Linked DNA regions of Actinomadura rubteroloni. The main gene of each other region encodes a partner of the protein of the gene in region 2 in a complex. Links are inferred from orthologs where the notes say so. Each region holds a gene or a part of one and is shown on either strand. Other genes may lie near its edges.

Region 1 (4,148 bases), 1.5 Mb from region 2 along the record:
GCACGGGCACGCCGTCGTCGACCGCTCCATCTCGGCCGGCACGGCGACGTCCCAGGCGCACGACACGCTCCGGCCGTGGCGCACCGCCCGCGCCGCCGCCAGCCGGACCTCGTCGGTGATGTGGTTCAGCGTGCCGCGCTCGTCGTCGTCGCCCCACCGCCCCCAGTTCGACAACGTGTCGAAGTACCCGAGCACGTCGTCCTGCGTGGGCATCGTTCGCTCTGTCATCCCAGCCGACTCCTCTGGTCACACGGATCGAAATGTCGCGCGCAGCGCGTCCCGACCCTTCCCAGCCTTACCGAGGCCCGCTGAACCGGCGCGGACGGCCGTTGAAAGAACTGCGGAAACTCCGGACGGAATGGCGACGCGGCAAGGCCACGGACGGCGCCCATCAGCGACGCCGGTGCGCCGTTTCCGATCGCCGGGCCGGCCGGCGCCGGATCAGCTCACGCCCGCTTCCTTCATCTCGCGCAGTTCGCGCTTCAGCTCCTTGATCTCGTCGCGGAGACGAGCGGCGAGTTCGAACTGCAGGTCGGCGGCGGCCTGGTGCATCTGCTCGGTCATCTGCTGGATCAGCGACTCCAGTTCGGCGCGCGGGCGCTCGCCGACGAGGTCGGCGGCGTGCCGGCCCGCCTCGCGGGTGCGGGACGCCAGCCCGGGGACGGGCGCCTTCCCCCGGCTCTGCTGCCGTCCCGCGCCGCCGATCAGCGTCTCGGTGTCGGCGTCCTCGCGGGCGAGGGAGTCGAGAATGTCGGCGATGCGCTTGCGCAGCGCCCGCGGCTCGATGCCGTGCTCGGCGTTGTAGGCCTCCTGCTTGGCGCGGCGCCGGTCGGTCTCCTCGATCGCCCGCTGCATGGACGGCGTGATCTTGTCGGCGTACATGTGGACCTGGCCGGACACGTTCCGGGCCGCGCGGCCGATCGTCTGGATCAGCGACGTCTCCGACCGCAGGAAGCCCTCCTTGTCGGCGTCCAGGATCGCGACCAGCGACACCTCGGGCAGGTCGAGGCCCTCGCGCAGCAGGTTGATCCCGACGAGGACGTCGAAGTCGCCCGAGCGCAGCTCGCGCAGCAGCTCGATCCGCCGCAGCGTGTCGACCTCGCTGTGCAGGTAGCGGACCTGGATGCCGAGTTCGAGCAGGTAGTCGGTGAGGTCCTCGGCCATCTTCTTGGTGAGCGTGGTGACCAGGACGCGCTCGTCCCGTTCGGTGCGCTCGCGGATCTCGTGGACGAGGTCGTCGATCTGCCCCTTGGTGGGCTTCACGACGATCTGCGGGTCGACCAGGCCCGTCGGGCGGATGACCTGCTCCACCACGTCGCCCTGGACCCGGCCCATCTCGTACGGCCCGGGCGTCGCGGACAGGTAGATCGTCTGCCCGATGCGCTCCAGGAACTCCTCCCACTTCAGCGGCCGGTTGTCCATCGCCGACGGCAGCCGGAAGCCGTGCTCGACCAGCATCCGCTTGCGGGACGCGTCGCCCTCGTACATCGCGCCGATCTGCGGGACGGTCTGGTGCGACTCGTCGATGACGAGCAGGAAGTCCTCGGGGAAGTAGTCCAGCAGCGTGTTCGGCGCCGTCCCGGCCGCGCGGCCGTCGATGTGCCGCGAGTAGTTCTCGATGCCCGACGACGTGCCGACCTGCCGCATCATCTCGATGTCGTAGGTGGTGCGCATCCGGAGCCGCTGCGCCTCCAGCAGCTTGTTCTGCGCCTCCATCACGGCCAACGTCTCCGTCAGCTCGGCCTCGATGTCGCGGATCGCCCGTTCCATCCGCTCGGGACCGGCGACATAGTGCGACGCCGGGAAGACGTACAGTTCCTCGTCCTCCGACAGCACCTCGCCGGTCAGCGGATGGAGGGTGGCGAGCTTCTCGATCTCGTCGCCGAACATCTCGATCCGGACGGCCAGTTCCTCGTACTGCGGGATGATCTCGATCGTGTCGCCCCGGACGCGGAACGTGCCGCGCGTGAACGCCAGGTCGTTGCGGCTGTACTGCATCGCGACCAGGTCGCGGAGCAGCTTGTCGCGCTCGATCTCCTGCCCGACCCGCAGCGTGACCATCCGGTCCACGTACTCCTGCGGCGTGCCGAGGCCGTAGATGCACGACACCGACGCGACGACGATCGTGTCCCGCCGGGTGAGCAGCGAGTTCGTCGCCGAGTGGCGCAGCCGGTCCACCTCGTCGTTGATCGAGGAGTCCTTCTCGATGTAGGTGTCGGTCTGCGGGATGTACGCCTCGGGCTGGTAGTAGTCGTAGTACGAGACGAAGTACTCGACGGCGTTGTTGGGCAGCATCTCGCGCAGCTCGTTGGCGAACTGCGCCGCGAGCGTCTTGTTCGGCTGCATGACCAGCATCGGCCGCTGCACCTGCTCGGCGAGCCAGGCGACCGTGGCGGTCTTGCCGGTGCCGGTGGCGCCGAGCAGCACCGAGTCCTTCTCGCCGCGCCGGACGCGCGCCGCGAGCTTCTCGATCGCCTGGGGCTGGTCGCCCGAGGGCTTCATCTCCGTGACGACCTCGATGGGCGCCACACGGCGCTTCAGGTCCGTGACAGGCCGCATGACCACCCTTCCGCGCGGGCCGCGCCGGACGTTCCGGCAACCGGCTCACCACACTCTATGCAAGAGGTACGACAATCCCGATCGGCCGATTATTTCCGCAGGTCAGGACGCCGGAAGCGGCAGCCGGGCGGTGACGGCGTAGCCGCCGCGCGCCCCGGGCCCGGCGGCGAACCGCCCGCCGAGCGCGGTGACCCGCTCGCGGAGCCCGACCAGGCCGTTCCCGCCGCTCGGCAGGCCGTGCTGGGGCCGGGCGCGCGGCGGCTCGTTGACGATCTCCACCTCGACGGCCTCGGGCAGGATCCGCAGCGCGACGGACGTGGCGGCGTCCCCGGCGTGCTTGTGGACGTTCGTCAGCGCCTCCTGGACGATGCGGTAGACCGTCCGTCCGACGGCGGGCGGCATGGGCCGCTCCTCCCCGTGGACGTCCAGCTCCACCCGCAGCCCGGTCGCGGTGGACTGCCCGACCAGGTCGCGGACCTCCGAGACGCCCGGCACGTCCGACGACATGGCCTCCTCGCCCTGCCGCAGCACCCCGACGACCTGGCGCAGTTCCTGGAGCGCCTGCCGGCCCATCTCGCCGATCACCACGGCCGTCTCGGCGGCGCGCTCGGGGTCGCGGCCGGCGATGGCGCGCAGCGCCCCGGCGTGGACGACCATGACGCTGACGCGGTTGGCGACGACGTCGTGCATCTCGCGGGCGATGCGCGTCCGCTCCTCGGCGCGGGCGCGCTCGGCGAGCAGCCCCTGCTCGCGCTCCAGCCGCGCGGCGCGCTCCTGCAGCGAGGCGAGGAGCTGCTTGCGCGCCCCCATGTAGAGGCCGAGGACGAGCGGCAGCGCGCTGAACGCCAGCCCGAACCCGGCCTGCGCGACGAACGACCCGTCCGCGTCCGTGGGGCCGGTGAACACCAGCGACACCGCGTAGCCCGCCCCGGTGACGGCCAGGGCGGTCCGCCGCGACGGCGCGTACGCGCCGAGCGAGTACAGGATGACGAGCACGGCGAAGCCCGCGCCGCCGGTGGCCGTCCCGAACACCAGGGAGAACAGTGCGAGCGTGACCGGGAACCGGCGCCGGACGACGATCGCCAGCGCCGCGACCGCGCCGCACGCCGCGACGACCACGGGCGGCAGCCAGAAGTGCCGGTAGGCGAAGTAGAGGAACAGCCCGTCCACGACGGCGAACCCGACGGCGAGCGCGATGTCCAGGACCGCCGACCGGACCGTCGGCCAGCGCAGCGCGCGGGCGCACGGGGCGAGGACGGCGAGGATCCGGGCACGGGCAGGCGTGCGCCCCGGCGGCGACGCTGCCGCCCGGGGCGGTGCGTCGAACCCCCGCCCGTGCATGGTCAGGACCCTATAGCCCCCGGTGGGCCCCCGTGGCAAGGGCCGCCGCCCGTCCGCGGCCGGTGGCCGGTGTCCCCGGCCGTGGTTACGATGTCCGCGCCGACAAGGACGGGGATGCCGCCAATCATGACCCGATTCGCCGTGTGGCTCGGGAAGAACGCCGATGCCTTCGTCGCCCTCGTGATCGCCGTGGTCGTCGCGGTGCTGGGGCTCGGGGTGAACATTCCGCACGAGTCCGAGGTGACCAA
Region 2 (5,372 bases):
CGCGGCCTGGGCGGTCTGGGCCTGGGCGTTCACCAGGATCGGATGCCGCTCGAAGATCGGGACGGCGGACGTTCCGACGCGCACGTCCGGGACCTCGCGGCCGACGACGGCGGCCAGGCCGATCCCGTCGTAGTCGAACCGCTGGCCCCACCAGACGGAGCGCAGACCGGCGTCCCGGGCCTCGCGGGCATGGGCGACGACGCCGTCCACGGCATTGCCGGACTCGGGCGGATAAAGCACGACACCAAGGCTCATGGTCGCGCCAACACCGACGCTTAGTCGACTATTCCTATCAAATTGCTTCGGGATCGCGCGCCGGGCAGTTCGCCGGGCAGTGCTCCACGTGCCGCGCGAGCCGCCGGACGAACGACGTCAGCATCCGGTCCACCACGAGCTGCGCGACCGGGCCCGTCCCCGGCACCTTCGGCTCGAACTCCGCCGTCCAGCGGATCCGCGTGTTGCCCGCGCGCGGCTCCAGGTACACGTCCGACCGGTAGTTGCGCAGCGGAAGCCCCGCCAGCGCCACATATCCGTAGTGGGACGGCGGGTCGAACGTCACCACCCGCTCGCGCACCAGCAGCACCTTGCGCACCGCGCCGACGCCGTTGCCGGTCCCGTCGCCCGCGCGCGTCCGGTGCACCTTCGTCGGGAACCGCCCCCAGGAGTTCCACGCCGCCGCGACGGCCAGGTGCTTGAAGATCTCGGCGGCGGGCGCGGTGGACATGGCGGAGGTCTCGAACGTCAACGTCATGGCGGCTCCCCGGGTACGGACCAAGCCGACGTAACCATGTCCGGGGACGGCCCACAAGCGAGTCCGCGGTTTGTGGGCCCCGATACAGCGCCGGGGTCAGGCCGTCGGCACCACGAGGAACGCTTCGGCGAGCCGTCCGGCGGGCAGCCCGGCCCGCTGCGCGTTCGCGGTGAGCCATTCGCGTACCATCTCCGGCAGCCGGTCGCCCATGTGCTCGGTCTGGCTCGCGTGCGCCCGCAGCGCCTTGATCTTGGTGTCGAACTCGTCGGTCACGTCCACGTGGTGGTCGGCGGACGGGCCGGCGCTCAGCCACACCTCACGGGCCGTCCACGCCTCCAGCTTCTCTTCGGCCAGCAGCTCGGGGAACGCGTACGGGTTGCGCGCGTCGGGGTAGACGGCGTCGAGCGTCGCCGAGCCGACCGCCCGGTGGTCGGGATGGCTGGGCGAAATGCGCGTGTAGTCCCGGTCGGGGCTGGACGTCAGCACCCGGTCCGGCCGCACCTGGCGGATGACGCGGGCGATGTCGCGGCGCAGCGCGAGCGTCGCCTCGACCCGTCCGTCGGGGTAGCCGAGCCAGCGGACGTCGCGCACGCCCGCCACCGCCGCCGCGGCCTCCTGCTCGGCCCGCCGCATCGGGGCCATCCGCTCGCGCGGCACGTCGTCGTCGAAGCCGCCCGCGTCGCCGTCGGTCACGAGCAGGTACACGACCTCGATGCCGCGCGCGGTCCACCGCGCGACCGTCCCGGCCGCGCCGAAGTCCACGTCGTCGGGGTGGGCCATCACCACGAGGGCCCGGCTGATCTCGGAGTCGTCCAGTACGTTCGCCACCCGGCCAGCCTAGAAGGCGCCCCCGACAGAAGCGCGGGACGGGCGGACGGACGGAAACCGTCGGTCCCGGCCCGTAGACTCGACGGCGATGTCGAAGACCGAAGTTCATCCCCTGCTGGACGGCCTCAACCCGCAGCAGCGCGCCGCCGTCGAGCACGCCGGATCACCGCTGCTCATCGTCGCGGGCGCCGGGTCGGGCAAGACGCGCGTGCTCACCCACCGCATCGCCTACCTGCTCGCCGAGCGCGACGTCCACCCCGGCGAGATCCTCGCGATCACCTTCACCAACAAGGCCGCGGCCGAGATGAAGGAGCGGGTGGACGCCCTGATCGGCCCCCGCTCGCGGGCGATGTGGGTCATGACGTTCCACTCGGCGTGCGTGCGGATCCTGCGCCGCGAGGCCAAGCGTCTCGGGTTCCCGACGAGCTTCTCGATCTACGACCAGGCGGACGCGACCCGGCTCATGGCCCTGGTCTGCCGCGAGCTGGACCTGGACCCCAAGCGGTACCCGCCGAAGTCGTTCAGCGCCCAGGTCTCGAACCTGAAGAACGAGCTGATCGACTACGAGACGTTCAAGTCCCGCGCGTCCACCCACATGGAGCAGACGCTCGCCGAGGCGTACGAGATGTACCAGGCGCGCCTCCAGCAGGCGGGCGCGATGGACTTCGACGACCTGATCATGATGACGGTCAACCTGCTCCAGGTGTTCCCCGAGGCCGCCGAGTACTACCGGCGCCGGTTCCGGCACGTCATGGTGGACGAGTACCAGGACACCAACCACGCGCAGTACGAACTCGTCCGCGAGCTGACCGCGCCGGTCGAGGGCCTCGGCGCGGCCGAACTGTGCGTCGTCGGCGACGCGGACCAGTCGATCTACGCGTTCCGGGGCGCGACGATCCGCAACATCCTGGAGTTCGAGCGCGACTACCCCGACGCGAAGACGATCCTGCTGGAGCAGAACTACCGCTCCACCCAGACGATCCTGTCGGCGGCGAACGCGGTCATCGAGCGCAACGCCGACCGCAAGCCCAAGCGGCTCTGGTCCGACCAGGGGGAAGGCGCCCGGATCGTCGGTTATGTCGCCGACAACGAGCACGACGAGGCCGCGCACGTCGCGCAGGAGGTCGACCGGCTGACCGACTCGGGCGCGGCGCGTCCGGGCGACGTCGCGGTGTTCTACCGGACGAACGCGCAGTCCCGTGTGTTCGAGGAGATCTTCATCCGGGTCGGGATGCCGTACAAGGTCGTCGGCGGCGTCCGGTTCTACGAGCGCAAGGAGGTCCGCGACCTGCTGGCCTACCTGCGCGTCCTCGCCAACCCCGAGGACACCGTCAGCCTGCGCCGCATCCTCAACGTCCCCAAGCGCGGCATCGGCGACCGCGCCGAGGCGTGCGTCGAGGCGCACGCGTCGCGCGAGCGGATCTCGTTCTGGCAGGCGCTGCGGCTCCCCGAGGACGTCCCCGGCATGGCGACGCGGTCGATCAACGCGGTGCGCGGGTTCGTCACGCTGATCGACGGGCTGCGCGAGCTGGTGCCCGCCCGGACGCCCGCCGAGATCGTGGACGCGGTGCTCACCCGGTCCGGCTACCTGGAAGAACTGGCGAACTCCAAGGACCCGCAGGACGAGACGCGCATCGAGAACCTGCGCGAACTCGAGTCGGTGGCCCGCGAGTTCGAGGATCGAAACGAGGAGCGCGTCGAGGACGGCGACGCGACCGGCCGGCTGGTCGAGTTCCTGGAGCAGGTCGCGCTGGTCGCCGACGCGGACTCGATCCCGGGCGGCGCGAAGACCGCGCCCGTCCCGCCGGGGGAGCGGCCCGCCGAGAGCGACCAGGGCGTCGTCACGCTGATGACGCTGCACACCGCGAAGGGCCTGGAGTTCCCGGTCGTCTTCCTCACGGGCATGGAGGACTGCGTCTTCCCGCACCTGCGCGCGATGAGCAACCCGAAGGAACTGGAAGAGGAACGCCGCCTCGCCTACGTCGGCATCACGCGCGCCCGCCAGCGCCTGTACGTGAGCCGGGCGTCGATGCGCAGCTCGTGGGGCACGCCGCAGGTGAACCCGCCGTCGCGGTTCCTCGCCGAGATCCCGACGGCGCTGGTGGACTGGGTGCGCAAGGAGCCGTCCCGCCCCTCGGCCCTGACGGCCGCCGCCGCGCGCGGCTTCGCCTCCGGCCCGGGCAACCGCGCCGTCCCGTCCCTGACCCCCGGCGACAAGGTCACCCACGACGCCTTCGGCCTCGGCACGGTCGTCGCGGTGGACGGCGAGGGCGACAAGGCCGCGGCCAGCGTCGACTTCGGCGGCGAGTACGGCGTGAAACGCCTGGTCCTGCGCTTCGCCCCGGTCGAGAAGCTCTGACCTCATCCGGCCAGGTGCGGCGCCCCGGACGCGACTAGCGTTCGGGGCACCGCACCTCCAGGAGGAGGCATGGCCGGACGACCGTTAGGCCCGTACATCGGCCTGAGCTACGGGCATCTCATCTCGACGACCCCCGGCGTCGTCGTCACCCGCGACCGGTGGGCGGTGCATCCGCTCGCCTTGGAGCGGCCCGACCACGGCCGCCGGGACGAGCCCGTGCGCTGCGCGACGTGCGGCAGGACGTTCACCGTCCGCGTCCTGTCCCTGGACCGGACGCTGCGCCTCCGCCGGACCCTGCGCGCGTCGGCGATCACCGGCCTGGCGCTCTCCGTGCTCTGCGCCGCGCTGCTCGCCGTCGCCGGCGAGGGCGCGGTGCCGGTCCTGGCGTTCCTCGCGTCCGTCGGGGCGGTGACCGCGCTCCTCACCGCGATGCGCCTGCGCCTGGAGGTCGGCGCGACCCCGCGCCGGCCCACGCTCACCCGGCTGCGCGGCCACCGCGTGCTGCCCGGAGCCGGCGAGCTACCCGCGTGACTCGCCGCGCCACCAGCGGGTGAGGGACTGCCACCAGGAGCGGCGGGGCTCGGGGGTCCACGTCGGAGTGGGGGCCGGGGCGGGCGTGGGGGTCGCGTACTGCCGGGGCGCGGGGGCGTGGACCGGGGGGAAGCGGACGGGGAGGGACGCCAGGGCGCGGTGGAAGGGGCCGGGGCGCCACGTCAGCTCGTCCACGGGGACTGCGAGTTCCAGGTCGGGCAGGCGGTCCAGCAGGCGTTCGAGGGCCACGGACGCGATGAGCCGGGCGTGGCCGCGCGCCGGGCAGGTGTGGGGGCCGGCGCTCCAGGCCAGGTGGGCGCGGTTGCCGGTGCGCGGGCCCGACTCCTTGGCCGGGTCGGTGTTGGCGGCGGCGAAGCTGATCACGACGGGCCGGCCGGCGGGCAGGTGGACCCCGCCGATCTCGACGTCCTGGACGGGGTAGGTGACGCCGTAGTTGGCCATCGGCGGGTCCGTCCAGAGGATTTCGTCGAGCGCGTCCTCGACGGGCAGGCTCCCGCCGGACAGGTCGCCCGCGAACCGGTCGTCCGACAGCAGCAGCCGCAGCCCGTTGGCGATGAGGTTCTGCTCCGGCTCCGTCCCGGCGCCCTGGAGCACGATGAGCTGGTGCATCAGCTCCTCGTCGGTGAGCCGCGCGGGGTGGTGGATGAGCCAGGACGTCACGTCCGCGCCCGGATGCTCCTTCTTCAGCGCGACGAGGTCCGCGACGGCCCGGGTCAGCTCGGCGTTGGCCTTCTCGGCGTCGATGCCGTCGAAGATGCCGCTCATGCCGTAGACGAGCCGGTCGCCGATGTCGGGCGGGCAGCCGAACATCTCGTTGAACACCAGCAGCGGCAGCGTCTTGGCGTACTGACCGAGCAGGTCGGCCTCGCCGTCCGCGCAGAA

Evidence for each region. Proteins that work in one complex are often made in the same cells at the same time.
Region 1: the proteins of pcrA (region 2) and uvrB are in contact, whole or in part, in a crystal structure (PDB 7EGT), measured with the Thermus thermophilus proteins. The link is inferred for Actinomadura rubteroloni from one-to-one orthologs. Residues at the interface, in WP_096412145.1 of Thermus thermophilus: His654, Arg656, Phe657, Gln666, Asp668, Glu669, Lys680, Arg681, Leu682, Ser683, Lys685, Tyr686, Ala687; in WP_096411307.1 of Thermus thermophilus: Glu23, Leu25, Arg26, Asp27, Gly28, Glu29, Arg30, Phe31, Arg55, Glu326, Asp327, Phe328, Glu379, Ser382, Gln383, His398, Gly400, Arg401.

What each region holds. Positions count from the first base shown.
Region 1 is NZ_MTBP01000002.1:261,546-265,693, forward strand. What follows is about bases 1-2,952. They hold uvrB (excinuclease ABC subunit UvrB), read right to left. Parts: upstream 2,560-2,952; coding sequence 442-2,559; downstream 1-441. Other genes in these bases: BTM25_RS12605 (cyclase family protein), read right to left, coding at 1-228; BTM25_RS12615 (sensor histidine kinase), read right to left, coding at 2,662-2,952. In the rest of the region: more of BTM25_RS12615, read right to left, coding at 2,953-3,900; BTM25_RS12620 (hypothetical protein), read left to right, coding at 4,027-4,148. UniProt on the Escherichia coli protein: The UvrABC repair system catalyzes the recognition and processing of DNA lesions. A damage recognition complex composed of 2 UvrA and 2 UvrB subunits scans DNA for abnormalities.
Region 2 is NZ_MTBP01000002.1:1,736,543-1,741,914, reverse strand. What follows is about bases 1,322-4,302. They hold pcrA (DNA helicase PcrA), read left to right. Parts: upstream 1,322-1,667; coding sequence 1,668-3,938; downstream 3,939-4,302. Other genes in these bases: BTM25_RS19500 (hypothetical protein), read left to right, coding at 4,008-4,302; BTM25_RS19510 (PIG-L deacetylase family protein), read right to left, coding at 1,322-1,579. Also shown: BTM25_RS19520 (TIGR03564 family F420-dependent LLM class oxidoreductase), read right to left, coding at 1-255; BTM25_RS19515 (SRPBCC family protein), read right to left, coding at 293-751; more of BTM25_RS19510, read right to left, coding at 848-1,321; more of BTM25_RS19500, read left to right, coding at 4,303-4,469; BTM25_RS19495 (cytochrome P450), read right to left, coding at 4,458-5,372. UniProt on the Escherichia coli protein: A helicase with DNA-dependent ATPase activity. Unwinds DNA duplexes with 3'-5' polarity. Translocates on single-stranded DNA with 3'-5' polarity. Initiates unwinding more efficiently from a nicked substrate than double-stranded DNA.